DNA from 2 places in the Paenibacillus ihbetae genome. Region 2 is predicted to be linked to the other one. Evidence: riboswitches for the same ligand, from Rfam matches in the RefSeq annotation. Region 2 holds a riboswitch; the other holds the start of a gene.

Region 1 (16,958 bases), 1.3 Mb from region 2:
ATTGCATACACTGAAACTGCAAAGAATTTGCGCCAATATGCCGGTGGACCATTTCGGTTCGATTAAAGTGGCAGCCCGTCTCGGAATGGTCTTGAAAAGAGAGTTTTTAAACCAGAGAAACCGTAATATTCGAACCTATTTATATATTTATGATGTTCTTGCTAACAAGCGAAGTGAAGGTTACGCGGAGGATCAAGAATGATTCAAATCAGGAGAGTCATGGAAGAAAAGAGTTCAGTTCTTGAGATGATTAGGGAAGAGCTGTATGGCTTTAATAAGATGAACATCACATCAGCTGAATATGAAGCGTTGAATTTCATAGTAAGATCCAAAACTGGGGAATTGATTGCCGGTTTGCTTAGTAATCGATTCGGAGAAGCTGTATCGTTAGAAATTTTATGGGTACATGAAGAATATAGACTCCAGGGTATCGGAAACAAGCTGCTTAGGGAACTGGAGAGAGTCGCCAAAGAATCGGGTGCCAAAAGAATTCATTTGGACACGCACGAGTTTCAAGCACCCGAGTTTTACATTAAGAATGGGTATGTGATCTTTGGTGTTCTTGAACATGTGCCTTTGACAGGCATTACGAGATATTATATGAAAAAAGAGTTATAAACCGTCTGTACCGAAGTTCTGACCTCGTTCCCAGTCACACTCTTCTGGGATTTGTGGTCATTTCTTATGTATGCCGCTTTAGTAGAAACAACAAATCCGCAGGTAGTTGTAACAGCCCGTACGCTTCCACATCATAATGCTTCACATCCATTCTGAAGAAGAATGGGTTTAGACTGAAAGGTGTAATATTGGATAGCAAGGACGGCGAAGTTTGGGAATGGGTATGGGCCAGCACAGATTGCTAAGTCCATCATCTATCAGATGGATCGATCCGATAAACTACTTAGTAGCTTAGTAGAAAATTTAGAAGACGGCTTAAATACGGGGCTTTTATTGGCATAAAATAGTCCCCCTATACTGATATTAGTCCTGGGGATATAAAAAGACGACTGTCTCAAAAGAGTCTTAGCTAACGACCTTTTGGGACAGCCTCTCATAACACGATGGATACGTTAGTTCAACGCTTCCAGTTTAAGTGGACGCATCCTGTCCAAATTTCAAATTTGTGACATTAAGGTAATCCTATCTAAGGCGACCGCAGGCTCAGCAGCCGGGGAATTTCCTCCCGCGATGGCACTCGCGTGAAGGCGATGCCAAGGAAGGGCGACTTCTCCCGATCTGCTGCAACAAAGCCGACGCGATTCGGCCCGACCGCAGCTAGAAAATCTGCGGTTTGCGCCATGCGGTCGGTGCCTGGTGCCGCGATGCCGACTACCAGCGCATAGATATCGTCGTCTCCCATGCAAAGGGCCGGCCAGTCTGGCCCCGTGTCCGTGAAGAAGCACAGGTACGGATTGTGGCCAAAGGCATGGAACGCGAGATCCGAGAAACCGATCTGTCCGAAGCGCAGGGGATTCAGTTCGATTGGCACCAGTACGCCGTCGCTGCGCAGCCGGGCTTCGAGGTGGAACGCGAACCGGCGTGCCCCAGGGCCGAGGCGTGCGCCGATCCGGTTCAGCAGCTCAGTGGCGGGCGGGAGCAGTGCTCGCATGATGGGGCGAGAAGTGAAATAGACGACATCCGCCACATCGCCCGGCGTGTCGAAGGGATGCTCGTAGATGCCGGTGATCACCGCCTCGCCATCCCCATTCCAGAAACCATCGCAGGCGAACTCGGTTCCCTCGACATAATCCTCGACCAGGAACAGCGTGTCGGACACGACATCAGTGCCGACACGAGCCGACGCGCGGGCGATCTCGTCCAGAGACTGCTCGACAGCCTCCGCCCAGGCGTCAGCCGAAGCGACCACCCGGACGCCGATCGAGTTGGTGCCGATACTTGGCTTCAGCACCACCGAACGGTCGGATGGTGGTCGGAACGTGCAGAGTTCGTCAGGACGCAACGCAACGCAACGGAATGCGGGAGTGAGATCGGACGTCAGCCGACGGAAGGCTGCCTTGTCCTTGCATAGGCCCGCAAGATGCTTGTGCGCGGGTGAGGCAAGGCGCATGATGGCAGCGTAGCTCGGCTCCCAGCCATAGAAGACGGGGGTGTCGTGCCGGGCGGCCTCATCTGGGCCCGCTGGTACCCGGTCTCCAAGGGCGGCCACGACGTCGTCGAAGGCCGGCTCGGCACAGATCCGGACCGGGACTTGCGTAAGCGCGTCGTGGAGGACGGGCGAAAGCGCGGGGCCGGAGAGCAGGCAGCGCACCGGCTCGTACGTCAGCACCACAGCCTCAGCGGCTTGCCCGGCTGGTATCCGATGAAGGCCTGGACGCTGATCCGGATGCCGCCGGAGAAGCTGCTGACCGCATGCGGCTTGCGCGTGTTGATCAACACCAGCTCACACTCCTGGGGATGGATGACAACCGGCTTCGGCAAGTCGGTGCGCGGGATGGTGCCGTCGGGGAGCCGCTCAATGTCGGCATACGACAAGGTCGGGACATTCCAGCTCTCGAGCGTGCCGCCGACCGGAGGCATCTTCAGGTAGATATTCGCGCTGAGCTGCTGGTCGAGCGGGCAGATCGACGCAGGCAGGCAGTCGACATGCGGCTTCTCTTCGAGAATATGCGAATCGTCGGGCGGCATGATGCGCACCATGCCGGCGAACATTTTCCGGCCCTCGAAGGCGGCGATCGTGGCGCCATCCATCCAGGCCTCATCCAGATCGAGTCGCAGCCGGTCGATCGGCGACAGATTCGGCGCACAGAGATCGCGTAGCCTGCGCAGTCCCGGCAGGGCCGCCTGATAGTAGTTCTCCCGTTCGGCGCTGCCCGCCGGGGTGCCGTAGGTCGAGTTGAACGGGATCCCGACGCGGTAGACCCCATAATATTTCTGCTCCGGCACGCCGTCGATGTAGACCTCGTGTGTATAGGCATCAAGCGACGCCTGGGCGAGAATGAAATCGATTATTTTCTGGGCTGTCTCCGAAGAGACATAATTCGGAATTCGAATCGCTGGCACTTTCTCTTCGATCAGATCGCGAATGCTCTCAGGCGAGAGAGAATGGTGAATGGGAACTTCTTCGTAATTGCTAACCATTGTGTTCGTATCAGACATCACATCATTACCTCCAATTCAATAAATGACAACGTTACTCATATAAGTATGTAATTCTCTTCTAAATCCACGCTTGTACTTCAATCCCCCCTTAAGCGTTATTTATATATCATGGCAACATATCCATATATTTACTTTAATGGACAACACAAATAACCTCCCATCAGGTATTCTAAAAGAATAGACGGAGGCTTCCCGTCGTATTCGGTAACTGGCTGGCATAGTGAACATTCACCTTAGCCCCTGTAGCTTTGCGTCCCCGTTTTTCAGCGGGTTTGCCATTATCGTACGATATATGGAATTGTTGTTTAATGTAAATTTATATGATATTTTGTCGTAATGAAATAGACCTATAGTTATGTTTATAATTAAATGCCTAGTCTTACAGTCCCGATTTTGTAATAAATCTATATTTTTTAGCTATATATGAATTGTATTTATATACTTACTTTCACAGCTGCGAAATACTAGATAACCCTTACGGTGACAAGGGAAATGGGAATGCTCATGCTAAGATATCATCTGAAAGAACACAACGAGAAGTCTGATGAAGAATGACGAGTCTATTGAATAAGATTCGTTTATTTTTGTTGGATGCTGACAAAAGCTTCGGTCAGCAGTCTTTACGTTTCGTACTATAATTTTTGCTGTTGTTTGTCCAACCGGACCCCCGTTGTGCGGGGTTCTTGCATTGCTATTTTGTTGGAAACACGTGGATCTAGAGGTTACGGGCGCATGGATAACGAATTATTCCAAGAACAAAATATACTAGCAGATATGGAGATACACCAAATCTTTTTGAATTACATTGCAGCAAGTACCTATTCCATGAGGAGGGTTGTCCATGAAGACCGAAATTAACAGAATCCATCATGTGGGGCATGTGGTCCATGATATGGAGACGGCGCTGGAGTTGTACCGCAAGCTGGGCTTCGTATGCCGACCGCCTGCCTATCCGACAATGGCTGAACAAGAAGGTGAGAGCCCTAAACCGTTTGGAGCAGCTAATGCCCATATCGACTTTGCCGACAATTTCATTGAGATCGTAACGATTGTGCAGGAGGGAGGGAGAATTCCTGACGATGCGCATTTTATCCCGCTTACGGCACCCCCAGCCGTGCTCCCGCGAATCATCGCCTCTATCAAGCGGACCGTTGCGACGATCACTCGTTGTCTGGACCGCTTTGAGGGAACGCATATCTTGGTCTTCTCCACTTCAGAAGCGGACACTTCTGCGGCTCGACTGGACGCGGGAAGCGTTGGACATGGTGGTGTCAATACGATACAGCGTCCCGTGGAGACCTCAACCGGTACTCAATTGGTTTCGGTACGCTTGTTGGAAATCGAGGACGAGCAAGTATCCGAAGGGCGGTTGGCATTCGCTGAAAATCTTCCATTGGACGCTGGGCTGAAACAGATCCATACGGAACATCCGAATGGGGCAATTGCGTTAGTCGAAGCGATACTGTGTGTGGAGGATAAAGCGTTCGATGCCTATGTGACACGGTATCAGCTTTATTTGGGAACTCCGCCGCAACAAGAGGGGAAGGCGCGTGTCTTTGATCTAGAGGGCGGACGCATTAAGCTCATTCCTGAATCCCATGTAACCGATTTGCTCCCGGGAGAAGCCTTCACGTCTTCACCGGGATTTGCCGGATATGCAGTCAAGGTGCGGGACCTTGCTTATACAAGGCGTCATCTTGAGTCCAATGGATTTCCGGTGGTTGAGACGGCGCGGGGAGATATTTTCATTCCGAGCGCCTCCCTTCTCGGGACGGCTCTCATTTTCACGCAAAGATAAGCATCCATATTTTTTTTTCGATCCCTGTCACACTCCGCATCCTTTGCCCGTCATACAGGTAAAAATCGAAGGGAATGATGAACGATGCAACAGTATGATGTGGTCGTTGTTGGCGGAGGGATTGCGGGGTTGGCCGCTGCAATTTATGCAGCGAAAGCAGGGAAGCAAACGCTCATCATTGAAAAACAGGATCGGTTAGGCGGCCGGGCCATGTCCATGAAGAAAAGAGGTGCTTACTTCAATCTGGGCGGGCATGCCTTGTATAAGGGGGATGCTTACGCGACTTTCATGGAGTTGGGACTTAACGTACAGGGAGCGGAGCCCTCGATTGACGGTTACGGGGTGTGGAAGGGGAAATTGAACGTTTTGCCCACGGATATGAAATCTTTATTCACGACCCCGCTCTTGTCTTGGAAGGGGAAGCTGGAGCTTGCTGCCTGGCTGGGGAAACTCGGGAAAATGGATACTCATCCCTATGATCGCATCAGTATTCGCGAATGGGTCGAATCGAATCTGCGGGATCCGATGGTGCGTAATATTTTTTATTCTTTGCTGCGGACGGCAAGTTATGTGGTAGGGCCGGATTTGCCGGCAGCAGGCCCTGCATTGAAGCAGCTGCAAAATGCTCTTCAAGGGGTGTTGTATCTGGATCGGGGCTGGGGCGAACTGGTCGAAGAATTAAGAAAAAAGGCATCCGATCTCGGCGTGCGTTTTGTAACGAACAGCCTGGTTACGTCCATCGATGTCCAGGATGGCAGCGTGCGTCACGTGCTGTGCAAGGATGGAGCGAAGATCGGCGCACACCATGTCGTTCTCGCCACACCGCCTTCTGTAGCCCACCAGCTGGTGCCTTGTTCAGAAAAAACCTCCCTTCATACCTGGAAAGAACAAGCGATCGAAATCACGGCAGCCTGCCTGGATGTTGCATTGAGACGCCTCCCGAAACCCAAACAACAATTTGTATACGGCATCGATCAGACGGTCTTTCTTAGTAATCAATCGCGCGCTGCCTAGCTAAGCGACGACGGTGCGCAAGTCATATCCGTTCTGAAATACCAAGGGAAAGAGACCGACCCAGATAAGGATTTGCGCGAGCTTGAAGGGATGCTGGATGTGGTGCAGCCGGGGTGGCGGGAAGAGCTGGTTGTCAAACAATACCTGCCGAAAATGACGGTTTCGCATGATTTTATGCATGTGAACGGACGTGTTAATCCCGGACCGGCCGTTCCAAGAGGCCTTCCTGAGTTATGAAAGACTTCAGGATGCGGATGCCATTCGAAATGAACGGGCGTATTTATACAAAATCGTGACGAATCGGTGTCTGGACCTTTTACGCTCATCCGTCAAAAAGTTATACGTCGGCCCCTGGCTCCCGGAGCCCCTCATCGAGAAGGGGGCTTCGGATGGCGCATCAGTTGGCGATCCTTCCGACACATATTTGCGCTCAGAGTCGATTTCCACGGCCTACCTATTGCTGCTGCAGCAGCTGAATGCGATGGAACGGGCGGTGTTTCTCCTGCGCGAGATTTTCCAGTATTCGTTTGAGGAAATTGCCGATATGGTCGGGAAGAGCAACGCGAACTGCCGGCAAATTTTCCATCGCGCCAAGAAGAGCATCCATTTCGATCCGGACCAGCATCCGTCGGTATCGACGGCGGAGAAGCATATCAAGGATTTCGTGGCATCGCTATTGCAGGGAGATACGACTAGACTGCTAGAGCTGGTTAGCGAAGATGTGGTTTTCTACTCGGATGGCGGAGGCAAAGTCAAAGCGGCGCAAGTGCCTGTGGTTGGATTTGAGCTCGTGCTGAAATTCCATCAATTCCTGATCAAAACGTATGCAGGCCGATTTACGTACTCTTTCCTCATGGTGAACGGACTCCCGGGGATCCGATTCCTGCTGGATGAAACCGTCCAATACGTGTATTCCTTCGCTTACCGCGATCATAAAATTCATGCGATCTATACCGTCGCGAATCCGGATAAGTTAAGGCATCTGCCTCTCGGATGAATTCCGCTTTTTAATCCAGCGTGCTTTTAGACAGTTTCCGCTAAGCAATACGATCGTTCTACCGAGCAACAACGGCCGTCAACCAGATGATCGGCAGTCATTTGATTGATGATGACGAGAAAATGAGCGAGTGTAACGGTCCGTGTAAAGGCGACGGCTTTATAAAAATGATTAGCCGAGCGATCATAGGGCGTCCCCCTGACAGTCGCTTGGTTTTTTCGTTTGATTCACATGTCCCCGAACTTGAAACAAAAATGAGACAGTTCTTGATCGACAAATGGTTTACACTGATTGGAGATGTTCATATTGATCAGGTCACGGCGTGTATTGATGATTTATTGATGACTGTGCTGATGTCAAAGGAGAAACGGGTTTATGAAAAAAATGTCCATCATGCTGGCGGTACTGCTCATTTTTTCGGCGGTGCTTACTCCCTTGGCTTCCGCTGCGTCTGGGGTTCGGGCCGGAAACGCCTCGATTCCGTCCGAAGCGGACGGCTGGGTGTGGGTCGGGACCGCAGAGGAACTGGCCTATATCAATCGGAATCAAGCGGCTTATCTGGATCGGAATATCCGATTGACCGGCGACATCGATATGACCGGATACGATTGGGTGCCCTTCGCCGATGAAGCGACCGTCTTCAGCGGCATTTTCGACGGAAGGGGATACCGGATCAAAGGCCTCACCATCGACGGCGGGACTTTAGAGTATGTCGGCTTCTTCGGCCGTGTATCAGGAGCTATTCGTAATCTGAACGTAACGGTTCACGTGAACGGTGGCAGCTATGCCGGCGGATTGGTGGGTCATCTGATCGGCGGCAGCATCATCAACTCGCATTCGCAGGGCTCTGTTACGGCCGGAGATACGGGTTACGTGAGTGCAGCAGGCGGGTTGGCCGGGGCGGCCAATGGCGATTCGAGCATTCTCCGCTCATCTTCATCCGCTGCCGTGAAGAGCGGCGATGCCTCCAATCAGTATGCCGGAGGGCTTGTCGGATCCCAAGGTAGAGGCTCCATCAGGGACTCTTATGCCACCGGAACAGTCACGAATACAGGGGGAGGCCACTATTATTATGGCGGCGGTTTTGCCGGACATTTGATATACGGAACCATTGCCAACAGCTATTCTTCGACTGCCGTCATGCAATCCGGAAGCGTTATCTATTACACCGCGGGCGGTTTTATCGGAACCATGGCGGTTGCCACGATCAACGCCTCGTATTATGATATTGCGGCATCGTCCTTAACTACTGGCGTGGGGAGTGGGGATATCATTGGCTCGCCTCATCTCACGGGCCTTACGACCAGTGACATGAAGGCAGCTTCCAACTATCACGGCTGGGACTTCACCGATCTTTGGGCCCTGGATGCTGGCATCAATAGCGGCTATCCATATTTGCGCCCCGCCATCTTGACGACCGATCTTCCGCGTGCAGTCAAGGACGTCCCCTATTCGAGTGCGATGGACGCTTTCGATGGCTCAAGAGGCGGGCTGACATGGATTGCCTCCGGGCTTCCGGATGGCCTATCAATGACAGCCTACGGCATGATCGAAGGCAGTCCTAAGGAGAGCGGCACATTTACGGTTGCGGTTTCGGTAACCGATGCGGGCCAGAGCAAGGTCAGCACAGTGTTGACCCTGCACGTGGATGAATCTGCTCCGGATATCGACGGATTTGTCGTTAGTCCAGGCAGCGCGAACGGGTCGACAAGCGTGACGGCAGTCCCGAGCGATCCCGGCCACACGTTTGCTTATCTGCTCGGGCCAGATGCGGGCGTGCGTCCCTTAAGGGGGGGAGCGCTGCCCGGCGAAGCGGTTTTGTACTCGCTAGGCACGGACATTATGGATCCGATCCGGGGGCAATTTCTTCAGGTATTTGAAGTGGATGAACAAAAGCATATCGAGGCATGGAGCAGCGTCCAGGTGGAAGCGGCTCATATTCAAGACCAGGTCCGGGTTACGGGAGTGACGCTGGATCAGACGGAGCTGCCCCTTACGGCAGGAGGGGCTTTACAGAAGCTGACAGCCGTCCTTACGCCGGTAAATGCGACGAACCCGGCGGTCGTATGGGCCTCCAGTGATCCAGCCGTCGCGGCGGTGAACCAGAGCGGCGAGGTGACGCCGATCGCTGAAGGTACGGCGTTCATTACGGTGACAACGGTCGACGGCGGGTACACGGCTGCCGCTACGGTGACGGTGCAGTCCGCTCCTGTGGCTGCAGGGACGGTCATTGGCTCGGTGTACGGCACTGGCAATACGCCGCTGGCGGGTGCGATGGTATCGGCAGGCGGCGTAACGGGTGTCACCTACGGGAATGGGGATTTTACACTGACGAACGTGACTGCAGGCATCCATTCGCTTACGGTGACGGCAGCGGGTTATGGCAGCCATACGACAACCGTGAATGTCTTAGCGGGGGAGACAGCGGATGTAGGACGCATCGATTTGAGCGCTGCCAATCCCCCTGTACAGGAGAACCCTGAACCCGCTGAATCTCCATCCTATGGCTGGGTTCCTGCTCCCGTTCCTGCCCCTACGCCGGATCCAAGGATGACCGTAAGGATCAACGGTCAACACGTCCAGGTGACCATCAAGAACGAGCAGGAGCAGGACGGACGTACCGTTCTACGGCTTATCCCGGGCTCCGAGCTGGTACGGTCGTGGGCTGGTGGCGGGGATGAGATCCTCATTGATATCGACAATAAGGAGCCGGTGGTGAAGGTGGATCTTCCGGCGGAAGCGCTGCAGGATCTCCTTGCGGCGAGACCGAACGCCGTCATTCGAATTGGGGTGAACGGCGCAAGCAGCAGCGTCCCGCTGCTTGTTCTAAGTGACCTTCGGAATCGAGCGAATGTAACGATCGTCATAGCCACAATGGCCGAGACTGCAAGCCGCGAGCTGGAGGAGGAATTGTCCCGTCAGGGATATGACATGCTGGCGGAACCGGCGAGCTTTGATGTGTACGGCGATGGTGGCGAAAGAATTGAAGCCGAGGGCACGTACATGGAGCGGACATTCTCAATGAACGCTGCGGCGGCCCCCGACCGTTCCACGGTCATCCGGGTGGATGATGCTGGGAAGCTGCACTATGTCCCGTCCGTATTCGAAAGGGGGACGGCGACTTTGTACAGCGCGCATAACGGCATATATACTGCGGTACGCTCAAACCGAACCTTCGAGGATATCCGGGGACATTGGGGGCAAAACGATATCGAGCGGATGGCGAACAAGCTGATCGTGAACGGCTCGGCCGACGGCATGTTTGACCCTAACCGTACGGTGACCCGCGCCGAGTTCGCAGCGATGCTCGTCCGTGCGCTCGAACTGGCCGAGAAGCCGCAGCGTGCTTCCTACGCCGATGTGGCGCCGAACGAAGCGTGGTACGCCGGTGCGGTTGGAGCGGCATCCGCGGCCGGCTTGATAGAAGGCTATGCCGACGGTTCGTTCCGACCGGACGCAGAGATCACGCGGGAGCAGGCAGCGGTTATGCTGGGCAGAGCGGTCCGATACGCCGGCGGGCTTCCGCCGCAGGACGCTTCGGGGTTAGAACGCTTCTCGGATCATGCCCGGGTATCCGGCTGGGCCAAGGGGCCGGCTGCCGACCTGCTGGCCGCAGGCTTGATCGAAGGCGTCGGAAATGATGCGTTCGCTCCGCAGGGGTTTACCACGCGCGCCCAGAGCGCCGTGCTCTTATGCCGTATGCTCCACTACTTGAATTTCATCAACTAATCGCAGCCGCATGGCTCACGCGTGCATTCCGCCAGGAATGTGCGCTTTTTTTTTGCGATTCTTCCGTTATCATGCCTGTCCGAGTCTCGAATCATAGTATAGTATACAAATAGAAGGTTGATAGGTTAGCGGATTTCGGCTTGCGGGAAGCGGATGGGGTGAGGATATAACGAATGGAGAACATGGCAAGGCATCGCATCATCGGTTTTGATCGGGAAATGAAGAGCTTCACGGATTGGCTGGCGGACGCCGAGGCGAAGACATCCATCTTTTCGATATCAGGGATTGGGGGCATTGGCAAAACAACACTGCTGCTTCAAATGGCTAGCACGGCAAGGCAGGTCTCCGTACGTTCTCTTTGGCTGGACGGACGAGGCGGCTTAGCGACCTCGGGCGCTTTTCTGGCGGGCCTGGAGATGAGTCTGGCAACCGAATACGGAAGAACCCGGGATCGGGACACGGCGCTGCTGCCGTACATCGCTTCGGAACTGTCCCTCCAGCCTACCGTCCTGCTCATGGACAATTGCGAGGAGATCGAAGGGCTGGAAGGCTGGCTGTTCTCCAGCTTCCTTCCGGAATTGAAGACCGCCCGCGTGTTGTTCGTTTGTGCCTCGCGCAACGGACTGCCGCTGTGGCAGACGAATCCGGAATGGAAGTCCCAATTACGAAGGTTCCCCCTGCGGCTGTTTACACGAGAAGAGGTCTACGATTATTTAGGTAGCAGCGGATTGTCTGCGAAATTGCAAAGGGAGATTGCCGAGAAGACGGACGGCCACCCGTTGTCGCTCGCCTTGACCGTAGATATGCTGCTTTCCGAATCTGCGGATGAGTGGGATGTATGGCGAGAAGTTCCGGCAGTGTTGAGTGCCGAATTTTTGCGGGAAGCCGCCTCTCCCAGCCTTTACCGCGCGCTGACGGCCTTGTCGCTCCTGCCGGCAGCCAATGAGGCGCTGCTGAACCGTTTGTTGGACAAGCCCTTGGAAGGGGCGGACTACTACCAGCTGACGGCACTTTCATTTGTTCGGGATACGCTCGACGGAATATCGCTGCATCAGGTCGTCGCTCGAATCCTACGGGAGGATTTCGCGCGCAGAACCCCCGAGCAATTCGAAGCGGTTCGCCATCAGGCGTTCGTCCTGCTGGCGGAGCGGTTTCATTCGGTCGATCAACGGATGCAGATGCGCCTGAGTGCCCACATCTTGGAGCTGTACCGCGAATTCTTGCCCTCGGCCCATGCTTACGCCAATTTCTCGTCAAGCCTGAAGCCCGGCGAGCAGAAGCCGTTCGAGCAGGAGGATCTGCCGGATTTGCAGCGTTTGATGAAGGCGTCGATTCTCGGTTCCGACTGGCAGTCCGAGCTGGTCGATCCTGACAATTACCCGGCTTTGCTGGACGAGATTGCAGATCAATTTCCTGAGGGGATCTTTGTTGTAAGGGATGAGAAAGGGGGGCCGCTGGCGTTCTGCGCAGGCCTGTGGCTCCATGCCTTGAGCATGCCCTTGCTGGAACGATACGCGCCTGGGTGCAGGCAGATGCTGGGGGAGGAGGCTTCTTCGCTGCATCAGCTTCCTCCGGAGGCGGCTGATACGATATTCGTCCTGTTGTCCGCAGTCAATTCCGAACATTCCTTATATCGTCCTGAAGAGCTGGGGGCCTTGCTGATGCAGCAGTGGCTGGTCCATATGACCAGAGGGCTGCGGGGAATTCTGGCGGCAGCGGACCCGCAGCTGAATGCCTTATTATCGGTGCTAGGCTTTCAAGCGTGCGGGAAAGTGACGGGATTCGCGGGCATTGAATTGACGACATGGGAGCTTGATTTTCGGCACACGGCCTTTGATCAGTGGATTCAGCGGATCATTCGGCAGACGGAGACAGCAGCTGTTCCATCCGCGCATCCGCGGGAGAATGGCCATCGCCCATCCATAGAAAGAAGTGAAATGAAGGAAATGCTGGAGCGGCTGTTTGCGCTGGACAAGCTGGAAGAACTCCCTGTCATGCGGCGTTTCCGTTGGAGCGGACTGCAGGTGAGGACAATCATCCAGGAGATTCTGGCCGACGCACGTCAAGCGGGGCCGCTGACGGCAATGGAGAAGGAAATCTTAATTGCAGGTTATCTGCGCAAGGACCGGAATAAAAGCGAGCTCGCAGCATCCTTTCATATGAGCAGAGCGACCTTTTACCGTCATATGCGTTTGGCCGAACAGCATCTGGCTTATGTGCTGGGCGATAGGCTGAGGCAGGCGGGAGGGGCTTCGTTATGAACGAAAAAAGAAGTAACCCGCCACAGGTTGATCGGCCTGAATGAGACGGGTTACTGTCTTGTGAAACACGGAGTGGGGCAATCCCACTACACATGCTGTATAGGGGAGCAGTCCTGGCCGACTGCTCCTTATTCTAAATTTATCATAGCATTTCCCAAGTTATACACCTTCTTAAGTTGAGAAACTTCTTAATGACAAAGCAGGATGTGTTGGGCTACCGGTTCTTGCCCCTCCTCAAGTACTCCAATCCATCATTCAACTCCCTTCACCGGCAGGGTTTCCCTCCCCCATAATGATCGACCGCAAAGCCGAACAATACCTTGATCACGAACAACATGCCAATAATCAGCATATAAGGCGTGATTCCAGGCAGCATGGGCATGCAGCCCAGGCCGGCGGCCATCAGCAAGCTCGCTGCGAATAATTGCGTGTGCTTCCTGATTAAGGCATTCACGATAAATGCTCCGATCACCGTATAAGCCCATATGCCGAAGGCATAGCCCGTGTCGGTATTCAGTAGAAAAGCGATCAGGACGATATGGACATGGACCGCAATGAATACGATTCGATTGGCGGCCCGTGCAGCATAGAAATTGCTGGTGGAGGCCGTAAAATTCGCAATGCAGCCGGCAAACACGTCGAAGATCAACAATAAGGCCAGGGTGCTGCGCCATGCCGGCAAATGCCCGGTCATTTCCGGGAATCGGTAATATAACGCAGCCGTCAGCATGCCCCCAAACAGCAGGATGGTCAGAATGGCTCCTACCGACTGCTTTTCTCCAAATACATCGTGCAAATAAGAAGGCATTCGCAGCTGTTTCATTTCGCTTCACTCCCATCATAATTGGAACAACCCATACACTTATTTTAAAAATTATGTAGTAAATTCGATGTTTCACTCTAAAACAATTATATCGACACGAATCCGATGCTTCAATATGTTTTGTAGTATTTTTATTGTTTCGGTCTAAAACTTTGGTTACACTACATATGAGGTGAAGGCTGATGAACGGCTACGAACGACGGAAGCAGAAGAAAATGGAGCAGATTTTCGAGGCAGCGATTGAATTATTTTTCAAACACGGCTTTCAGAAGGTCAACGTTAATGAAATCGCGCAGAAAGCAAAGGTCTCTCCGGCAACGATCTATAATTACTTCGGTACGAAGGAGCAGCTTTATGCCGATTCCTTGATCCATTGGATGGACAAGCAGATGGTGCAGTATGAGGCTATTCTGGATTCGGGGCGGACTTTTCCCGAGAAGACGAAGGAAATCATGCTGCTGGAGGCGCGTAATCTGAACATTTTAGGCGAGGAATTTCCGAAAGTCCCGTCCTCCGAATTAAGTGGGCTGATGGATACAATGGACCGCTACAGCGAGGAGAAAATCGTCGGCTTTTTCAAAAGGTTTATCGCGCTCGGCAAGCAGGAGGGATATATTCGGGAGGAACGATCAGAAGAGATGCTGGTGCGTTACTTCACGATGTTCCAGAATGAACTGCGTCGGCATTGGGAATCAGCGAATCAAGAGCGGATGACCTGGAGCATGGATCAATGGATGGAATTGTTTTTCTACGGGGCGGCTGGACGGGAAAACTAACCTAAAAAGGCTCATTCTAACTTGAACATGAGTTAGAAATGAGCCTTTTGCACGTTAAATCCGTGAAAAAAGGATAATAAAGGCGTCGTCTTTTCTTTCCTTTCCCTCATCAAAGCCATCATCCTGCGACGCAGAAGGAGATTCTTTAATCATTTATAGAGGAATAACCCCCATATAATCGAATAACTCTAGAAACTCTAAAGGGAAGAGAGGGATACTGATGAACATGCAGACACTAGCGGAGAAACTAAGTGCCGGCGCGTTTGATGATATTCTAAAACGTGACTTTTCGCGGGACATGATTTCTGAATTAGAACGGATGAACGCGGTCCAATTGGAAAATAAATTGAAAGACACCTTAGCAGTACCGATCGATATATCGAAGCCGAGGGTATTCGAGTATCTTCAATTGTATTATTCAGCATCTTGGCACAATCTCTTCATGGAGCTGAATCTCCCCCGTGCTTTAAGCCTTTTGGAGGTTGGTTCAGGTGATATTGTTTACATTCCAAAGGCTTTAGACGCTTATTCCAACAACATGGGCACCTATGTGACTGCCAATCTTAACAGGGAGCTGACCCGAAGCTTTCAGGACAAAACGCAAGGAATGGCAATCAACGTACAGGTGATTGAGGACGATGCCGCAAATATCGGTTTATATTATCCGGAGTCCTCCTTTGACGTTGTCGCTTTCCATCACGCAATTAACGATATCATCCAGACCATTATCGCCGACCGTGAGGGCATTGATACGGTAAATCAAGATTGGTGGACGATCGAACCTTTAATGCTGCAAGCTGTCATGGATTATCACCGAAAAGGCATGTTGAAGGATGCAGCATACGATGCGTTTATCCAAATCATGGACACAAGCCATAAGCAGTTAAAGAGCGGAGGGTACATGATCTTTGATAACATTACGTATGCCGGATATGACGAAATAGGTTATTCCTCCGAATTTCACAGCAGCTATATAGAGCTGGCTAGAAGCTGGATTAGCGAAGCAAACCTAGGTATGGAAGAGATTGAAATCGATTCGTATGATAACCGATGGTGGATGGTATTGAGAAAAATGTAATTCGATTATCCCGGGAACCACCCGCCGCGCCACAAGGCATTCTCTCATCCTACGATTGCTTCTTCTCGAAATACTCCTGATACTGGCTCGGCGTGACGTGGGCGTACTTTTTGAAGATGCTGATAAAATATTTGTAGTCGCTAAATCCGATGTCCTGAGCGATGGTGTATACTTTGTTATCGCCTGACTTCAGTAAATCGATCGATTTCTGAATGCGGTAGCGATTGAGAAAATCATTGAAGGTATAGCTTGTCTCGGCCTTGAATTTCTGGTTCAGGTAGTAGGCGCTCAAACCTAGCTCTTCCACGAGATCGTGAATGCTGATTTTCTTGGCATAGTTCTCTTGGACATAGGCGATCATCTTGGACACATACTTCGAGGTTTTGGTTTCCTTCTCCAAAAATTTGCTGCTAATAATCTCTTCCTTTTCCTGCGGATGCTTCGAGATCACTTCATATTTGCGGAGCAGGTCCACTTTAGACTTGGCCGATTCCAGGGCTTCAACCAGCTGCTCGTCCTCGAGCGGCTTCACCAGAAACTCAGTCACCCCTAACTGGAGTGCCTGCTTCGCAAGGTGGAATTCATTATAGCCGGAGATAATGATGCTGCTGAACGTATGCTGCTTGAGGCCTTCGCGAATCATCGAGATCCCGTCCATGATCGGCATGGTAATGTCGGTGATGACGATATCCGGCTTCAACTCGCAGATCTTCTCGTAGCCATCCTGTCCGTTCAGCCCTTCCTCCATGACGATGCAATCGTATTGAACCCAGTCGATGCTGAACCGTATCCCCCTGCGAATCATATCCTCATCTTCGACCAGCAGAACTTTAAACATGATATCCACTCCATTCGTAAGGAATCGTAAGTGCCACACAGGTGCCTCTTCCTTCCGCGCTGTCAATTTGGATGCCGGATTCCTCGCCATAAAGAAGCACTAAACGGCGATGAACATTGTACAGCCCGATATGCTGCGTCGTATTCGTCTGACTCTGCAGAATGTGGTTCACTTCCTGCAGCCGCTGCGCACTCATGCCTTGTCCATTGTCGCGCACCTCCAATAGGAGCTTGCCGGTGGAGGTGTATATGTTAATTTCGATCAGCACCTTGCTCTGATTTTCATAGCCATATTTGATAGCGTTTTCGATTATCGGCTGCAGCAGCAGCTTGGGGACGTATACATCCAGGGTTTCCTCTGCGACGTTAACCCGATATTCCAGCCGGTCGTTGAACCGGATTTGCTGCAGCTTCAGGTAATCGCGCACATAATTCATGTCATTCTTCAGCTGGACGCTGCGGTCAGGCCCGATGCTGTACCTTAGCAGCCGGGATAGAATCAGCACGATCTCCTGGGCTTGATTC
Region 2 (16,958 bases):
GCTGCTGGCTTTGATAACGAACCTTTAACGATTCTGTTTAATGTAACGGAAAGCCGTGAAGGAAGCACGGGCTTCAGCAAATAATCCAGCGCGTTGACCTCAAATGCCTTGATCGCATAATCATCGTAGGCGGTCACAAACACGATCTGAAGCTGGGGCCGAATCTCCCACAAACGCTCCGCCAATTCAAAACCGTTCATCTCCGGCATCTCGATATCCAGAAATACGACGTCAGGCTCCTCTATTTGGGCTGCATCTAATGCTTCATACGGATTATGATATTCGCCAACCCATTGGAAATCGGCGGCAGCCTCCTCTTGTAACAGCAGTCTCTTCAAATACTGTGTAGCCAGTATTTCATCATCGACGAACATGACCTTCAAGGTCTTTCTCTCCCCCTTCTGCAGGCTCGCCATCCCCCTTGACCGGGTTCGTAATAGATGAAGTGATGCTCCTGATGAATTGCAATCATGCATGAAGGACTTCTTGTTATCCCTCGGACGCAAATCCAGCGAACAGCTTCCCCAATCGTCCAACACCATTTCTTCTATATATTGGCATGTTGCGTTGAATATTTTCTGAATGCTTATTCTAAGTCTTTATACTCATCTTAACACAATAGAATGTTTCTTTTGATATTCGATTACAATTTTTGCTTCATGCAGCTGGAATTATTTGTGGTGAGGCACCCGGCGTAATGCCGACTAATGGCGCATTGTAAAAAAGCTGCTCAGGAGGAAGAGATCGCGCTCCTCACTGAACAGCTTCTTATCGCATCCGTTTACTCGTGCACCAATCCCTGAACAAAAGCCTGAAAGTTCGGCGCAAGCCGGGTAATCTTGTCCGGATGTCTCTGGTCGACATGAACGATCTCGGGTTCACCGTCATTGCCGGCTGCCCGGTAGTCCAGCATGACCGCTTCCGCCTCGGAAGGGCACACGCATAGAACGACACCGATCTCCGGGTAGCCTCTGCTCTCGATCATATGCCGGCTGCCGGCTTCTCCGCAGAGCGAAAGCCTCTTCTCCCGGCCAATGCCCAGCACGCCCGCAATCTCGATGCGGCCTTCGGTTGCATCCCCCGATGTTACAGGGAAATACCTTCTGCGGGGAATCCCGCCATTATGTACTTTCATCATCCGAATATAAGCCGCCGGCAGTTTGAAGACCAGCTCTTCCTCGATGGATTCAACCAAATCGTCCGTCGGCGGTGCCATGATGAACGAATCGGCAGCTTCCGCGCCGTCATCCCAAAAATCCGTAACATCCGTATCAGCAGGAATAGACGCCTGTCCGGTTGGAGCTTCAACGGCTGACACAGCTGCTTCTTCCTCCTGCTCCTCTGTTTTACCCCGGATCCACTCCAGGAACTCCAGCGTATCCTCATCCCCCGGCTCCAGCCGGTCTGCAGCTTCGAAAGCCTCGCGCGCATTGTCATATTGCTCCAGGTAATAATAAGCCAGTCCGATGCGGTAGTGCCAGAGCGGGTCCTCTTGTCCTTCTTCCGCAATCGACAAGAACTGCTCAACCGCCTCCTCGTAGCGCTCCAGATTGTTCAGCGCTCTGCCCAAATGGCTTGTCAGGACGTAATCCCGTTCTTCTTCCGGAATCTCCGTGATCGCATCTACGATCGCTTCGAATTCATCCTCTTCGTGCCATTCCTCGAGCTGTTCCAAGAGTTCTTCCCTCATTGGCCTTGCCCCCTCTCATACTTTAGTAGAATTATACCATTTCCGGCACGGCAGGCTCCACATCGTGTATTGTTAGTAAGGCTGGGTCTTCCAAGGTACCGTGTACGTACTTTTTGTGGGGAGGGTGTGTAGGGTTCTGCCGGCCAATAACTTCCGGTCAGACGCCAGGAACACAAGAAAAGCCGCAATCCCTGTAAGGATCGCAGCCAGAAACCGATGAGCTTTAGCCAGGCCCAACATCCGTGCGGTTTAAGATGGACGCTAAATGAGTTAAAGTTTAACGCTGGGCTCCGGTCAGGTTATTATTACAGGGGCGCCTGTTCCACCCCGAAATGAACCCAGTCTTCTTTAGGAGGCCCATATACGCCAAAAGGCTTTAATCCCGCTTGACGCATCAGAATGGTAACCTGTCCCCGGTGGTGGACAATGTGCTTGATGAGTCCCATCAAGATGGACGCATTGGATTCGTCTCTTCCGAAGGCATTCTGCACCGTTTGCAGCGAAGCGTCCGTCCACTGCTCCTCGATGGCGCGTGCCGCCCGGTCGCTGATCTTCGCAAAGGTATCGGCAATTCCCTTCGCGGAAGCGGGGACTTCCTCCGCGTTCGGGATCTGTTCGATGGCAATTCCGAACTCTGACAAATATTCCGGGATATTCGTGGTGAAGTGCCAGGCGATTCTCCCCAACGTTCGTCCTTCCCCGTACACCTTCTGCTGCAGCGACGCATCCGTCAAACCGTTCAATACCTGCTGAGTCAATGCAGCCTCCCTCTTCCACTCGGCAACAAAATCTGCAATCGTAACATACATAAACGCAATCCTCCTTATTATTAGAAGCATATGTTATACGGCTCGCCCATCCGTTCCTGTTCCAGCGCCCTCCATATATTGGAGTCCCGGGGTTCTCATTAAATGGTTAGTGGACCGGCTGCCTTATCTCTATCCTAATCGTTAATAGTGACAAGGTTTGTCATTATTATTCGGCGAATGAAGTGTTAATCGAAAATTTGTTCATAAATTGAAATGTCTTAGCGAGCGAAGAAAAAAAGAGCACCGGGAAATCTGCATCATGACGCGACTGCAAAAAAAGCGGGATGAACGAAAAATCTCACAATCCATGAATGGATTGTGAGACATCCTCGCCATTGCATTAATCTTTTTGGGTTAGCATGAAAAACTAGGTGGTCTGCTCATCTCCAACCGGATATGCATAGAAGATAAAACGCTCCGGCGCATTGCCTAAGTAGCGGAACGGATAACAGGTCGAAACGACCAGCACCTCGGATCCCATCGATCGAATAACCGATGTATCGTCCTTGTCTACAATATCCGTGCTTCGAATCTCGTACTCAAATGTTCCATACGGCAGCTTTACGACGAATCGATCCCCAACCTCCAGCTTGTCAAAGTTCCGGAACACCGTGTCCCGATGGCCCGACAGCAGAATCTGTTCATCGTCCAGTGGAAATGCGGTGGAGCTGTAGTGCCCGACTCCTCTTTCGAGCATCTCCTCATCCGTCCCCTCGATTATCGGAAGCTCGGCTTCCAGCTTAGGAACTTCAAGCATCCCGATCACATCGTTCGGACTTGGGTCAAACTTGGACCTTTCGATCAAGGGATCACGATGCGAGGCTGGATCAACACCCTTATCATCCGAATGATCTATGGTTTGCGGCTGAGAAATCAGCGTATTCGCTTCCGCCATGGCTTCCTTCAGGCTTGCCTGATGCTCGAAATATTGAATTGCAGCGAATGTCACAAACCCGACACCGGCAAGCATTAACAACGCACCTACGATTCTTCGCATGGCTTCCCCTTTCATTTTGCTCAAATTCATCAGTCGGTGACTGCCAGGACAACAATGGAATCTATGATTTCAATGGGTTTTATCTATATTTTTACAACCATATCTTACTTCTTCTTCTCTTTAAAATCCAGCCGCGGACCGTACTTCTTCTCTTAATGAGTCAAAAGTAATAAATTTCCTCTGTGTGATCCAACCCTCTATTCTTTTTATATTAAGTATTTAAGCGCAGGTTATTTTCGCATTCCAACAGCCCCTAACCCCCTGTCATATGGCGTTTTCTGCATGACTAAGCATGTCGTTTCAAGGCGGCTTTCCCATGTTATTTTGTCTGTCCGGCTGCTTGTTTGTTGTAATTTGTCGAATTAACGTATGGGACAACGGGGCCACCTGGCATATGCTGGATATGGTACCGGCGGAATATTGTGGCTGAGTGGCTGCTAACTTATACTTGACGGTGAAAATGTATAATTTTAGGGAAAGGAGATAGTGCCTGAGACAGAAAATGAGCATATCGCACTAATGTGCTCAACTTCCGGGAAGATTACAGCAGATTGGAGGGAGACAGATTGCATTCTGCCCGCTCGGCAAGATCAAACGTATTAAAGCGGATTTTCATTCAATTTTCTATTCTATTAGTTATTCTAGGCGGGTTACAGCCTGCATTGACCGTACCGGTTCAGGCTGCAGGAGCCGATAGTACCGGGATCGAGGAAGCCCCATCGACGGTTACGTCCGGGATAACTCCTCTTGCCGCGTGCCCAGAGCCAGCAGCTCTGATTAATGGCAGCTTTGAGGAGCCGGTGTATGCACCGAATGATCCAAGGTTCCCGACCGGCCCAGGTTACTTTTCGGTTCAAGGTCAATACGTGCCAGGCTGGAAGACAACCGATTCCACTGGATCATTCGAAATCTTTAACAAAGGATTAATGGATCAAATCCAGCCTGGTTCTCCTGCTGATCAACAAGGCCTTAAAAATGCCGTGCCTCATGGGCAGCAAATGGCTGAATTGAATAGTAAAGAGCCTGCACAGTTATATCAAGATGTTAAGACGACTCCCGGGCAAACGATTTATTGGAGAATAGCACATAAAGGAAGACTAGGCGTGGATACCATGGCTGTTAAGATCGGCTCAGCCACTGTAGAGCCCAAAGCTCTTCCGATTGTTCAGCAACTAACGACTGGTAAAGACAACTGGAAATATTATACGGGTAGCTATGTTGTTCCGGCCAACCAAACGATAACTCGCTTTGGGTTCGAAGCCGTCTCATCGGCTGGGGGCAACCCTGCCGCAGGCAACTTCATCGATGATATTTTCCTCGGAACAGAGCCCTGCGTCATCGCAGATAAAACGGTATCTCCACAGGGAGAAGCATCCGCCGGGCAAGAGTTAACGTACGAAGTGACGGTTAAAAACAATGGCGGCGATGCCGCAGCAAATGTAACTTTTGAGGACAGCATTCCTGCAGGAACCGAATTTGTTCCCGGCTCTATTGTGGTGAATGGCCAGCCGGTTGACGACTCCCATTATGATCGCAGCAGCGACATGATCGTTATCGATCTGGGTGAGGTGCCGAATGCCGCGCAGTTGCCTCAAGGAAAAACGGTTCAATTCAAGGTGAAGGTGTTGTCCGGTTATGGGGGCATCGTCACAAGGAACCAGGCCATTATCAAATATGACAACAATTTGACCAACAAGTCGGAAGAAGTCGCTTCCAATGAGGTGAGCACATCCATTGCCGGCGAAACGAACGTGTGCCCGGCTCCGGTAGCGATGATCAACGGCAGTTTTGAGCAAGGCGCTGTCCGGGGAACTGCTGTTAATGGATCCGGACTCTACTACTATGAATCTGAAGTACCCGGGTGGAAGACCACGGATGATGCTAATGGTTATCCGGTCATTGAGTTATGGGACTGGGAGCAGAATATTCCTTCGGTTGTAAAGAACTGGCCAGCTCCCCCGGATGGCGACAAATGGGCGGAATTAAATGCTTTTGAAAACGGGATGCTCTATCAGGATGTGAAGACAACCCCTGGACAAACCATTTATTGGCGCCTATCGCATATGGGGCGGCAAGGGTCCGATACGATGCAGCTTCGTATCGGGGCAGCTACGGCTAACCCTTACGATACCGTAGTTCAGCAACAAATGACAGATGGTAACAAAGCCTGGGGAACTTATACGGGTACATATACGGTTCCTGCAGGACAAAAGGTTACCCGCTTCGGCTTTGAAGCGGTGAGCACAGCAAGCGCGAGCATTGGTGCAGGCAACTTCATCGATGATATCTTCCTTGGAACGGCACCATGCGTGACGGCCAACAAGACCGCATCTCCACAAGAAGTGAATGCCGGCGATGAAGTAACCTACGAGATTCAGATCAAGAACGAAGGCGGAGACATCGCCGCCGATGCGAGCGTGACGGATCTGATTCCTGCTGGAACGGAATACGTTCCTGGCTCCATGAAATTGATCCAAGACTCGACCACTAAGAACTTGACGGATGCCGACGATACCGACGAAGGTCGCTTTGACGGCAGCCAGGTCAGCATTCAGCTAGGCGACTTGGCCAATACGAGCCAATTGGCTGATGGCGTTACCGTGCAATTTAAAGTCAAGGTGTTAGCGAGCGCTACCAATCAGCAAATTAAAAACAAAGCACAAATCAGTTATGACAACTTATTGACAGGCGATACGGAAGAAAAGGAATCCAATGAAACCACAACTTCGGTTCGTTTCAATCCGCCTGTTCTTGAGTCTAACAAAACGGCAGTCCTTCAAACCAAGGCCGCCGGAAATACGGACCCTGATCATCCTGAACCAGGCGATACGCTGCGGTACACGATTCAGGCACGAAATACAGCCCTTAGCAGCTTTGTCAGCAATCTGGTTATCTCCGATGATCTGCCGGCCGGACTGCAATATGTGCCGGGCAGCATGAAGGTAGACGGCGTCTCCGTCACGGATGACGATAGCGATCAAGACGGCGGTTTGTACACCGATGGTCAAGTGATCGGCTTGGTCGGGGATATTACGGATACCGAATGGCATACGCTTGAATTCGACGCAGTCATCGAATCTGGACAAGCCGGAAAGAATATTCGCAACATCGCTGTTGTTGGCGGCGAGAATGTGAGCACGCCGAGCAAGTCCGAGGAAGAAGTTCTGGTTTATCCGCGCCATCCGGTTGTGGAATCGGAGAAGATCGCAGAGAACCTGGACGCGGGCAAAGCCAATTTTGAAGTCGGGGATACGGTTGTGTACACCATTCGAGCAAGAACGGTGACGCAGGATGCGTATATCTCGAATTTGAAAATTACGGATACCCTGCCGGATGGACTGGAATACGTGCCGGGCACCTTGACCGTGGACGGCAAATCAGTCACTGATGCAGAAAGCGACGATGAAGGCCATGTGGTGACCCGCTCCGTGTACGGAGGGTTCGGTGATATATGGGACGAAGATTGGCATGAGCTTCAATTCCATGCGATCATCGAATCCGGTCAAGCCGGCAAGGATATTCGAAATATTGCCAACGTAAGCGGCGACAATCTCGACGTTCCAAGCATGCCGGAAACCGAAGTCAAGGTCTATCCGCGCAATCCGGTCGTCGTATCGGAGAAGTCCTCAGCGAACCTTGAAGCGGGCAAGCAGTCGTTCGAAGTCGGGGATACGGTCACTTATACGATCCGGACTAGAACGGTGCTGGACGATACGTATATGTCCAACCTGGTCATATCGGATACGCTGCCGGCTGGTCTGGAATATATTCCGGGCAGCTTGAAGGTCGACGGTGTTTCGGTTACCGACGACAAGGACAGCGACAAAGGCCACTATGTCTCAGGTCAGGTGGCCGGTAACGTCGGGGATGTATGGGATACGAAATGGCATACGCTGGAGTTCCAGGCGAAGATCGTAGCAAGCGCCGGAGAAGCGATTCGCAACACCGGTGAAATTACCGGGGACAACATCGATCAGCCGAGCCGTCCAACGGATGAGATTGTGGTTGAGGAAGGCGACACGCCGCCGGTGGACCCACCGGTGGACCCACCGGTTGATCCGCCAGTCGACCCGCCAGTCAATCCGCCGGTAGATCCGGATCCACCGGTTACACCGCCTGTAACACCGCCTGTAACACCGCCGACTCCGCCTTCTCCAGTCATCGAGTCACGGAAGACGTCGCGGGATCTAAGTGGCGGCATCATCGGGGTTGGCGATACGCTGGAATATACAATCTCAGCACGCAACACCGTTGTCGGCAGCTATGTATCGAACCTTGTGATAGCCGACGCCCTGCCGGAAGGTCTGGCATATGTAGCAGGCAGCCTGAAGGTGGACGGCATTTCCGTCACCGATAACGTTGATGGAGACAAAGGCCAGTACGTTAACGGCAAAGTGAGCGGTAACTTTGGACGGATTACGGATACCGAATGGCATACGATTGCGTTCAAGGCAACCGTCAAAGCGGAACAAGCCGGCAAAACGATCGAAAACATCGGTGAAGTCACAGGCGATAATGTGACAAGTCCACAAAAGCCATCGAATGTCATCGAAGTGACCGACAACCGGAATAACGGTGGTAACAACACCAACCCTGGTGGCACGGGAGATTCCGACGGAGACTCCAACGGAGATTCGAATGAAGATCCGAACGGTAACTCGAATGAAGACACGGACGGAGACTCCAACGGGAACTCGAATGAAGATTCGAATGGAGACGCCGACGGGGATTCGAATACCGGTGCACAAACACCGGAAGATCAGAACGATTCAACCTTAGGTGAGTCAGATGCTGCTCCACAAAATCCGGCTCAATCCGGAGATCAAGCAGCAAATGAGCCTAACGGCAATAAATTGCCGAATACGGCTACGAACATGTACAGCTACATGGTAGCCGGAGCGATTCTGCTTCTTGCAGGTTTGCTTCTGCTCAGAAGAAGAAAAGCATAGGATAAAACACAAATCCCCCAAGTGATCATACTGGGGGGATTTGTTTTGGTATGGAGTACATTCAGGTCCACGTGACCATCATCGATGAATACGCGATCTCGGATTAAGCTTTATGAGGCTCTGTACAGTTGCCTAAGGTTCGGTGAACGTCACCTGAAATTTCCTTTCCGAATTCCGCCCATAATTTCATTTGATAAAGAGCTCTTACGAATAATCGATCCCTCTCCCCGACTCATGCTCAAGTTTGATCGTCCGCCACACTGCTCAACTATACTTTTGGCGATGAAATGCCGCATATAATAGAAAAACAACCATTGACGACGTTCAGGTCATCAATGGTTGTTTTGGCGTTGCTTTATTACTTATCGATCAGGTTCGTCACTTTCAGCATTCTTGCGATCAATGCGGTTACTTCAGCGCGTGTCATTTGCGCCTTTGGACTAAGGTGATCAGGTCCTTTGCCTTGGATAATTTCCGCTGCGATCAGCTGGGCAACATCCCCTTTAGCCCATGAAGCGACTTTATCTCCATCCGCATATGGCGCCAATGTGGAAGCAATTTGCTCCGGGCTCGGCACGTTTTCGGATTGGATCAAGCGGTACGCACGGGCAATCATCGCAAATCCTTGCTCTCTCGTGATTTGCTGACTACCTTTGAAGCTGCCGTCCGTATAACCCCGAACGATATCAAATTCGTCCGCGAGCGCAACGGCATTCCGATACCATGCCGTAGACGGCACGTCTGGGTAGATATTCTGCGGTGCGTCTTGACGCATCAATCCCAGGCCCAACACGACAATTTCAGCAAATTCAGAGCGTGTCACATGACGGTTCGGCGAAAACGTGTTGTCGCCATTGCCTTTCAGATCGAGTCTTGCGGCAATATTGTTCACGTCTGCTCTGCCCCAGTGATACTGCACATCCTCGAAATCCTGCGGATTCCAGATCACTGAATAAGTACCGCTGCTGCGCAGGTCATTAATCAGCGCGAAGTACCGGTTATTGACCTTTGTTACGACCGTCGGTACATGGTACACGCTGCCGTCCGGATTCACAATAACGCCTGTCGTAATCCGGTTCGGGTCAATGCCTTCCGGAAGCGCGATGTATTTCGGCGCATAACCGTTCAACAATCCCGCTCTATCTGTTTTCCCGTCATGGTTAAAGGTCAAATCGAGATCGACCGGATGCACAAGCAGTTCATAACCGCCTTCAGCTGCCTTCTCGCTGGCAAGCTTAGCGAGATCGTCCGCAGAACGTTTGATTTTGATGTTAGCGGCAATATCGCTGATCAGCGCGTTGCCGAACTGCTTGCTGATTGCGTTCACATCAAGCTGCCCTGCAGGAACCGGATAAATCGCCAGCACGTCTTCAATTTCCAGGCTGGAGCCGGTATCGGCAAGCTTCTTCAGATCTTCAAGTGTCAATCCTCGAACTTCGACATCGCTGTTACCCGGAACGCGGATGCCAAGTTTATGTCCTTTACCATCCGCAAGAATGCCGGACAGCTTGTTCTTATCGATCGTAACCATCGCTTGGTTACCATTGACTGTACCCGAAGCGAACGATACATTCGAACCGTTATCGGTTGTTACGATGCTACCCGGTTTCTCCGTGTTGTCTGGTGTTGATGGGGTTGTTGTTCCTCCGGTATTGCCGGTGCTGCCGCCACCATTATCGCTGCTGTATTCCCTCGTTACCTTCACGGTATATTCTTTGGAACTGCCGTCTTTACCGGTAACTTTGACGACAATGTTATTAAGTCCGACATTCAGCGCGAGATCATCGCTGATCTGACCACTAGCGACTTCTTTCCATTCCCCGTTATTTACGCGTATTTGAATCGTCGCGTTTGGATCCACTGCCGTCGGCGTCAATTGAATCTGGTACACACTGTTACTTACGTTCATCGTGTAGGTATCCTGATTCGGATCAAATGCCGGAGACAAGCTTCCTACAGAAGGAACTAACGATTCCAACTTGTTGTCGGCTGGTACAGCACTTTCACGGAAAATTGTATAGGTATACTCGTTGATCAGCTGACCGGTTTTACTATAGACGCCGACTTTTACAACATTATCCACGCCCTCCTCTAACGGAAGGTTGTCCCACTGGTCAACAGGATACTCTTTACCGTTCACGAAGACTTTGACCTGATTATCATCTGGATATTTCGCCTTCGGATTCAAGCTGATGCCGTATACGTCGTTCGCTACGGTTCCTTGATAGGTTTTGTATTGGTTCGGATCGAACGCTGGGTTAAGTGTAATGGCTTGGTTCCCATCGTTATTCAAACCTGCGAGATTCAACTCCTCTAGTTCTCCGTTCAATACAACGAGATTATCCAACGCTTTTTGCAGCTTGTCCAGCGCTTGATCCACATCGGCTTGTGTTGCATTTGGATCTTTCAGCACACGATTCGCTTCCTCAAGCACACGCTCCTGATTAGTCCAGCTTGCTTGCGTATAGTCGGAAGGTGTCAGGCTTTTCGCCTCATTGATTTTGTTCCTCAACGCTGTTTTATCTACACCTTCCGGTGCCGTAAACTCTACGACATCCGATGCTTCTGAATCCGTATATACATCCGGAGTATTCGACTTCGCCGTTAAAGTCACTTCATAGGTTCCTGGTGCTAATCCCAACGTCAACAAGTCGAATTCTGTTCCCTCTACCGTTTCTGTAGTTATAACCACACCGTCTTTTGACTTAACGGTTACTTCATACTTGTCTGCATAGTTTACAGCTTCCCAGATCAGCTTATTGTCCTGCAACTGCGCAGTTGGTTTCTTTAACTGCATCTGATCAACCGTATACTCCACAGCATCCGATGCTTCCGAATCCGTATATTCTGCTGGATTATCCGACTTCGCCGTTACAGTCACTGAATAAGTCCCTGGAACCAAGGCAGGTTCTATCTTCGATAAGTCGAGTTCTGTTCCATTTGGTACCGGAACTTTGCTGATCGTTCCATCACTATGCTTGATGGTTACTTCGTAACCGTCAGCATCTGTAACCGCATCCCATGTCAGCTGGTCCCCGTTCACTGTAACGTTGTCTGGTCTCTCCAACTTTGGGACGGCTTTGTAATCCACCTCATTTGACACTTCGGATTCCGAATACGCCAGATCGCTTGACTTCGCGATAACCGTCAATTTATAGGTGTCCGGGGCTAATCCCAGAGTCGTCAAGTCAAGCGTCGTCTTACCATCAAGTACTTCCACTATTTTTACCGTGTTATCGTTTAACGTGATCGTCACTTCATACTTATCAGCATGCTCCACCGGCTCCCATGTTAGCTCATGAACATCCAATTTAACATTCGGCGCAGCCAAAGGAATCTTTAGTGCTCTGGCAAATGTAAAGGTTGCACCGTCTGCAAGCTCACCGGTACTCAATGTTACTTGACCGGATACATCCAACGCTTTAGCTGTGGTCTCATTAATGAGCAAGTAATAACAATAATCTTCATCTACATCGGGTATTTGCAGTGTAATTTCGGCATCAGCCCAATTTGTTTTTTCCACCTTAAAATTACGTTGCATGCGTTGTAAATCACCAGGAACGTCCGTTGTGGAAACTGCTTGGTTATACTCTGCGCTTCCATTATCATCGCTGAATACAAAGAATGAGCGATCATTTACAATTTCAGATTGAACATCTTTATTAGCCGTAGTAATCTCATTACCTAATGCAATCGTTACGATTGCTCCCGTTTCCTGAGACTTTGACTGCTTTTGATTCAAATTGCCAGTTTCGTCGAGTCCAATCCCTGTAATACGGTTGCCGTACCCAACGTTCTTGGTCGCTGTCCACATCTTTGTCCCATCAGTACCGTTAGTGCTGTCGCTTGCAATATAATCCATCGGCTGACCATTTTCATTTTTCAACGTCAAGCCATACTTCAACGCTAGGTAGCTGTTTACTTTTTGACGTTCATAGTCTTCAAGTTTCCTGTTATAGAGAATGACTTCGGAAATTCTTCCATTAAATATACTGTTATGTCCTGCGCCAATATAGTATCTCGATTGACCGGTAGTACGAGAGAAGAAATTAGGTGTGTTGGTAGGTTCATGTCGTTTCTCTGCACCATTAAGTGAAAGACTCCAATCATCTGGTGCACTCCAGATATTCATGATCGCGGCATTTTTCAACAAATCCTCGTCCACACTAATGTCCAGAGTGGATTCTCTGCCGAAAGCCGTCCGAATTGTAGGCCAGTAGATAGTATTGTTCTCAGTTATCCCTGCACCAAACTCCCATGGAAAACTTGCTGTTTTCTTCACTCCGTTGCTTGCTTGAACTGAAAATATTTCTCGCATATTATCGTCCTGGTTAAATTGCCCGATTTGATACAGACCCGAACCTGGAAATTCAATTCCACCATTAAAATTAAATGCACTGGTCAAATACTGACCAGTTCCAGTCCACGTTCTGTTCCCACGCTGGTCAATCAATTTATCGGATTTACCTGCAGCTTGTCCCGCTTCATCTATACTTTTTTCCGCGTCAATCCATGAAATCAACCCAGTATCCACTCCACCGGGGGCAGGTACTACTCCTGCTGCACTCACAGGCTGCGGTGCGAACACAGCGGGAAAACTGCTTGCCACGACAACGAACGCAAGCAAAACCTTAAGCTGCCTCTTCCAGAATAATTTACTGCTTTTTGAAAACAAGCTCTCTCATCCTCCTGTTCTTTCGTATCTCCCAGCAATTGCAGGAAGCTTCGAAAATTCTAAAGTTTACTCGGGACTTTGCTTAACTTTTCACTACTCTTAACCTCAAAGTTAGAGTCTAGTCCCATTTAAAGTCACACCCAACCGACGGCATTTCAAAAAAGCATCAACCCCTTTCAATGCTGCAGACCCTTTTTATAAAAGCCTACCAACACCGAATCTTTCAGGTAAAACGAAAAAACCTCTGTCTAATAGCGAACAGAACGCCAATAGACGGAGGTTTCCATCGTATTCGGCAGCTGGCTGGCATAGGTCAATAGAACCTTTAGCCCCTTTAGCTTTGCGTCCCCGCTTTTCAACAGGTTTGCTCTTATCGTACGAGCTCTATATGTAAAACTTGGTAACAAAACTACTTAAATTTTGAGTCTTATTTCATAAAAGCACAAGGTGCTCAAGTCTTAAGTTTGTTGAATTTTATCAGATTATGTCTAATTTAGTGCTTTGGTAGTTTCTTTTGACATTATATTTGACATTTCTGAATATATTCTGAATAAAACGATTATAGATAGAGCCTTCTGAAAGAAATGCCTCTAATTTGGAATCTCTAGAAAACTCATCAAACCCTTAAAGCTTTGTACCTATAGGTATTATGATTTGGGTTCTATTAGCTGTATAAGTCGCCAATACTCCAAATATATTAATGAAAAGGGACCGAATCACTCCGGTCCCTTTCGTGTACCTAGAAAGCAGCAACCGCTTTGTCCATTTTTTAATGCTGCTTCCTTGCAAAGTTATGCCTTTCTTCTTCTGACCAGGAACAGGCCTGCCAACAGAAGGATGAATCCAGCCAACATATAGCTGTACATATTGGTAGCCGTATTTGGCAGCTTGTTGCCATTACGGTCTCCGGACTCTGCGTTCCAGGAGTCCTTCGAAGAAGCAGATTGACTGGATTGTCCAGTTCCATCCGATTCACCAGCTGTGACTGTGTCATCCGAACTACCGGTGCCATTGGATCCTCCGGAATGGCTGGAGTCTGGAGATGTGGAATCCGAATCTCCTCCGCCCGGATTGTTCGGATGATCGGTAGAGGATCCATCATTCGGATCCCCCGGGATCCCCGGATTACTTCCGCTTCCGCCACCAATGATGATGTCTTCGTACGGATGATCCGGTATCACCAGGTTATCCCCGGTTACTTCACCTACGTTGCGGATCGTCTGGCCGGCTTGCCCTGCTGCCACTTCGGCACGGAACACGATCGTATGCCATGCCGTATCCGTAATGTTGCCGAACTGTCCGCTGACAATGCCATCCACGTACGAGCCCTGATCGGTATCCTGCGCATCCGTTACCGATTGGCCGTCCACCTTCAAGCTGCCTGTTACGTACTTCAGTTCACTCGGCAGCTCATCCGAGACCTCAAGATTCTTCACAGCATTCGGGGTGGTGTTGCGCGTACGGATCGTATACTCGATTACGTCCCCAACTTGAATCGTACCGCCGTTCAGATCCTTCACTTCTTTTCCGGATTCCATGACAGGTGCCGGATCGACCGAAGTCGGATCGTTAATCGTGATCTCCTCGCTTGGGCGGCTCGGAACATTCAGGTTACCTCCACTCACTTCACCCACATTCTTGATGACGTCCCCATGTTGGCCCTTGATAATCTTCGCTTGGAACACCAGCGTATACCAAGCCGTATCCGTTACGGTTCCGAAGCTTCCTTTAACCGTACCGTTTGTATATTCGCCTCGGTCGCCGTCGGCGCTATCCGTTACCGAGACACCGTTTACTTTCAATGTACCTGCTACATACTCCAGTTCTGCAGGCAGTTTGTCCGAAATCACCATGCTGGTTACCTGGCTGCCGGAAACCGTGTTGCGGGCACGGATCGTATACTCGATCGTATCCCCGACCTCGATGCTCCCACCATTCAGGTCCTTTGCAGCCTTTTCAGATTCAACGACCGGAGAGCGCGGCGTTACATCACCTGAACCGCCTCCACCGCCGTTACCCGGATCGACTGGCGGGGGAACTGGCGGATCTACCGGATCTACTGGAGGATCAGTTGGGTCCGTCGGATCTGTTGGGTCAGTTGGATCCGCCGGATCTGTTGGATCTGTTGGATCTACCGGGTCCGTTGGATCTACCGGATCCGTTGGATCTACTGGATCAGGATCGATTGGCGGTTCTGGTTCAACAACAATTTTCTCTGTTGGTGTGCCCGGTTGATCAATATTGTCACCTTCCACTAGAGCCGTGTTTTGGATCGTCTGACCGCCTTGTCCCGATTCAATAACGGCCTGGAACTGCAGCGTATGCCAATCCGTTCCCTTAACATTGCCAAATGAGCCGTATACTTCGCCCGTTACAGAATAACCGGCATCGTTATCGTTCTCATCGGTGACGGATACACCGTCCACCTTTAAGCTGTTCGGCACGTATTTCAAGCCTGCCGGCAACGTATCCGTAATCGTCAAATTCTCCAGATACGTATCGTTGACCACACCTCTTACACGAATTGTGTAGGTGAGGGTGTCTCCGACTTCATACGTCGCCTTGCTTACATTGTTCACGGCAAACTTCTCGGATTCAATCTGCGGATTTCTAGGGTAGACTTCCACTTCTGCTCGCGGTCTGTCCGGCGTAATGATATTGTCGCCTCCCACCGTGGCGATATTGATAATATCCTTCCCGGCTTGTCCAGGCTGTACGACCGCTTTGAATTGAAGCGTATGCTGATTCATGTCGGAGACGGTGCCAATTTCGCCGACAACCTGACCGGATGCATAATGGCCGCTGTCGTCCCCTTCAGCATCCGTTACCGACTGTCCATCTACAATTAGTGTACCCGACACATATTCGATTCCTTGCGGAATGGTGTCACTGATCGTTAGGTTTTTAATTTGGCTGTTGTCCACGGTGTTTCGAGTCTGAATCGTATACGTGAGGATATCTCCCACTTCCGGATGATTCAGATCCGTGTTACCAGTTGCCTTTTGCTCGATAGAAGCAGTCTTTTGAGACTCAAGCACAGGCGTTTTAAACTTAAACTTCGCATTAGCTTCATTGCTGCTTTTTGGTACATTATCAATCGTCGTTATCGCTTTATTGGAAACTAAAATATTGCCATCTTGATCCATATATTTGTCATAATCACTTGTTAAATCCAATGCGCCCTTAATTGTAATCGTATATTGTTGATTATAAAAATTGGCGTTGGAAAGCGCAGCATCTTTTGCTTTGATCGATAGTTGATGATCGATAACGGATACGTCAAATAGACTGGATACATCAACCCCGATGGTATTTTTGATTTCAATGTCTTTCTCTTCGACGATTAGTACCTCATTCAAAGCATCCGTGATCTCAAATGACTTGTAGTAATTGATTGGATCTGCATAAGGAACGGACTGGACGATTTGGTAAATAGGCTCCCGAGAATCCGGGTACTCGTTTTGACCTATCTTTTTATCTGCTACTGAATACCCGAACTTTACAGGTGCAGGAGGCTCAATTCCAGTTAAGCTGAATTGATCAATTCTAGTCCCATGAGTTTGTCGGACATTTGATGCACCAGCATAAGTCTCCGTAAAGGTGATGGTAGATGTTTCCTCAAAGACAAGAGTCATCATGGTATCTGGTGTGCCAGTTCCTCCTGGAGCTGTACCCTTCACGAACAAAGGCTCTCCATTAGTAATCCCATTATCATAAAGGATCGTTGATCCACTAATAGCAAATATGTCCTTTATCGGTAAATCAAACAACATTGTTTTTGCTGCGTTTATGGCACTAAAAGAGATATATCCTTTTACCTCAACTGGTTGCCCAGTTT

The links. Region 2 has a riboswitch for cyclic di-GMP ahead of BBD41_RS15075 (DUF8202 domain-containing protein). Riboswitches for the same ligand answer to the same signal wherever they lie in the genome.
Region 1: another riboswitch for cyclic di-GMP. It lies ahead of BBD41_RS09460 (hypothetical protein); the one in region 2 lies ahead of BBD41_RS15075 (DUF8202 domain-containing protein).

What each region holds. Positions count from the first base shown of each region.
Region 1 covers NZ_CP016809.1:2,074,279-2,091,236, reverse strand. The annotation lists gene BBD41_RS09475 (GNAT family N-acetyltransferase) at 1-202, shown strand, start outside; gene BBD41_RS09470 (GNAT family N-acetyltransferase) at 199-618, shown strand; gene BBD41_RS09465 (ATP-grasp domain-containing protein) at 1,145-2,287, opposite strand; gene BBD41_RS09460 (hypothetical protein) at 2,281-3,117, opposite strand; cyclic di-GMP riboswitch class I at 3,321-3,407, opposite strand; gene BBD41_RS09455 (VOC family protein) at 3,962-4,918, shown strand; gene BBD41_RS09450 (FAD-dependent oxidoreductase) at 5,003-5,932, shown strand; gene BBD41_RS09445 (sigma factor-like helix-turn-helix DNA-binding protein) at 6,123-6,929, shown strand; gene BBD41_RS09440 (S-layer homology domain-containing protein) at 7,305-10,658, shown strand; gene BBD41_RS09435 (bacterio-opsin activator) at 10,832-12,919, shown strand; gene BBD41_RS09430 (hypothetical protein) at 13,185-13,742, opposite strand; gene BBD41_RS09425 (TetR/AcrR family transcriptional regulator) at 13,925-14,518, shown strand; gene BBD41_RS09420 (hypothetical protein) at 14,739-15,596, shown strand; gene BBD41_RS09415 (response regulator transcription factor) at 15,646-16,434, opposite strand; gene BBD41_RS09410 (sensor histidine kinase) at 16,427-16,958, opposite strand, start outside.
Region 2 covers NZ_CP016809.1:3,383,818-3,400,775, reverse strand. The annotation lists gene BBD41_RS15100 (response regulator) at 1-374, opposite strand, end outside; gene BBD41_RS15095 (SMI1/KNR4 family protein) at 782-1,690, opposite strand; gene BBD41_RS15090 (DinB family protein) at 1,996-2,499, opposite strand; gene BBD41_RS15085 (class D sortase) at 2,867-3,496, opposite strand; gene BBD41_RS15080 (isopeptide-forming domain-containing fimbrial protein) at 4,609-8,445, shown strand; gene BBD41_RS15075 (DUF8202 domain-containing protein) at 8,804-13,120, opposite strand; cyclic di-GMP riboswitch class I at 13,412-13,499, opposite strand; gene BBD41_RS15070 (isopeptide-forming domain-containing fimbrial protein) at 13,912-16,958, opposite strand, start outside.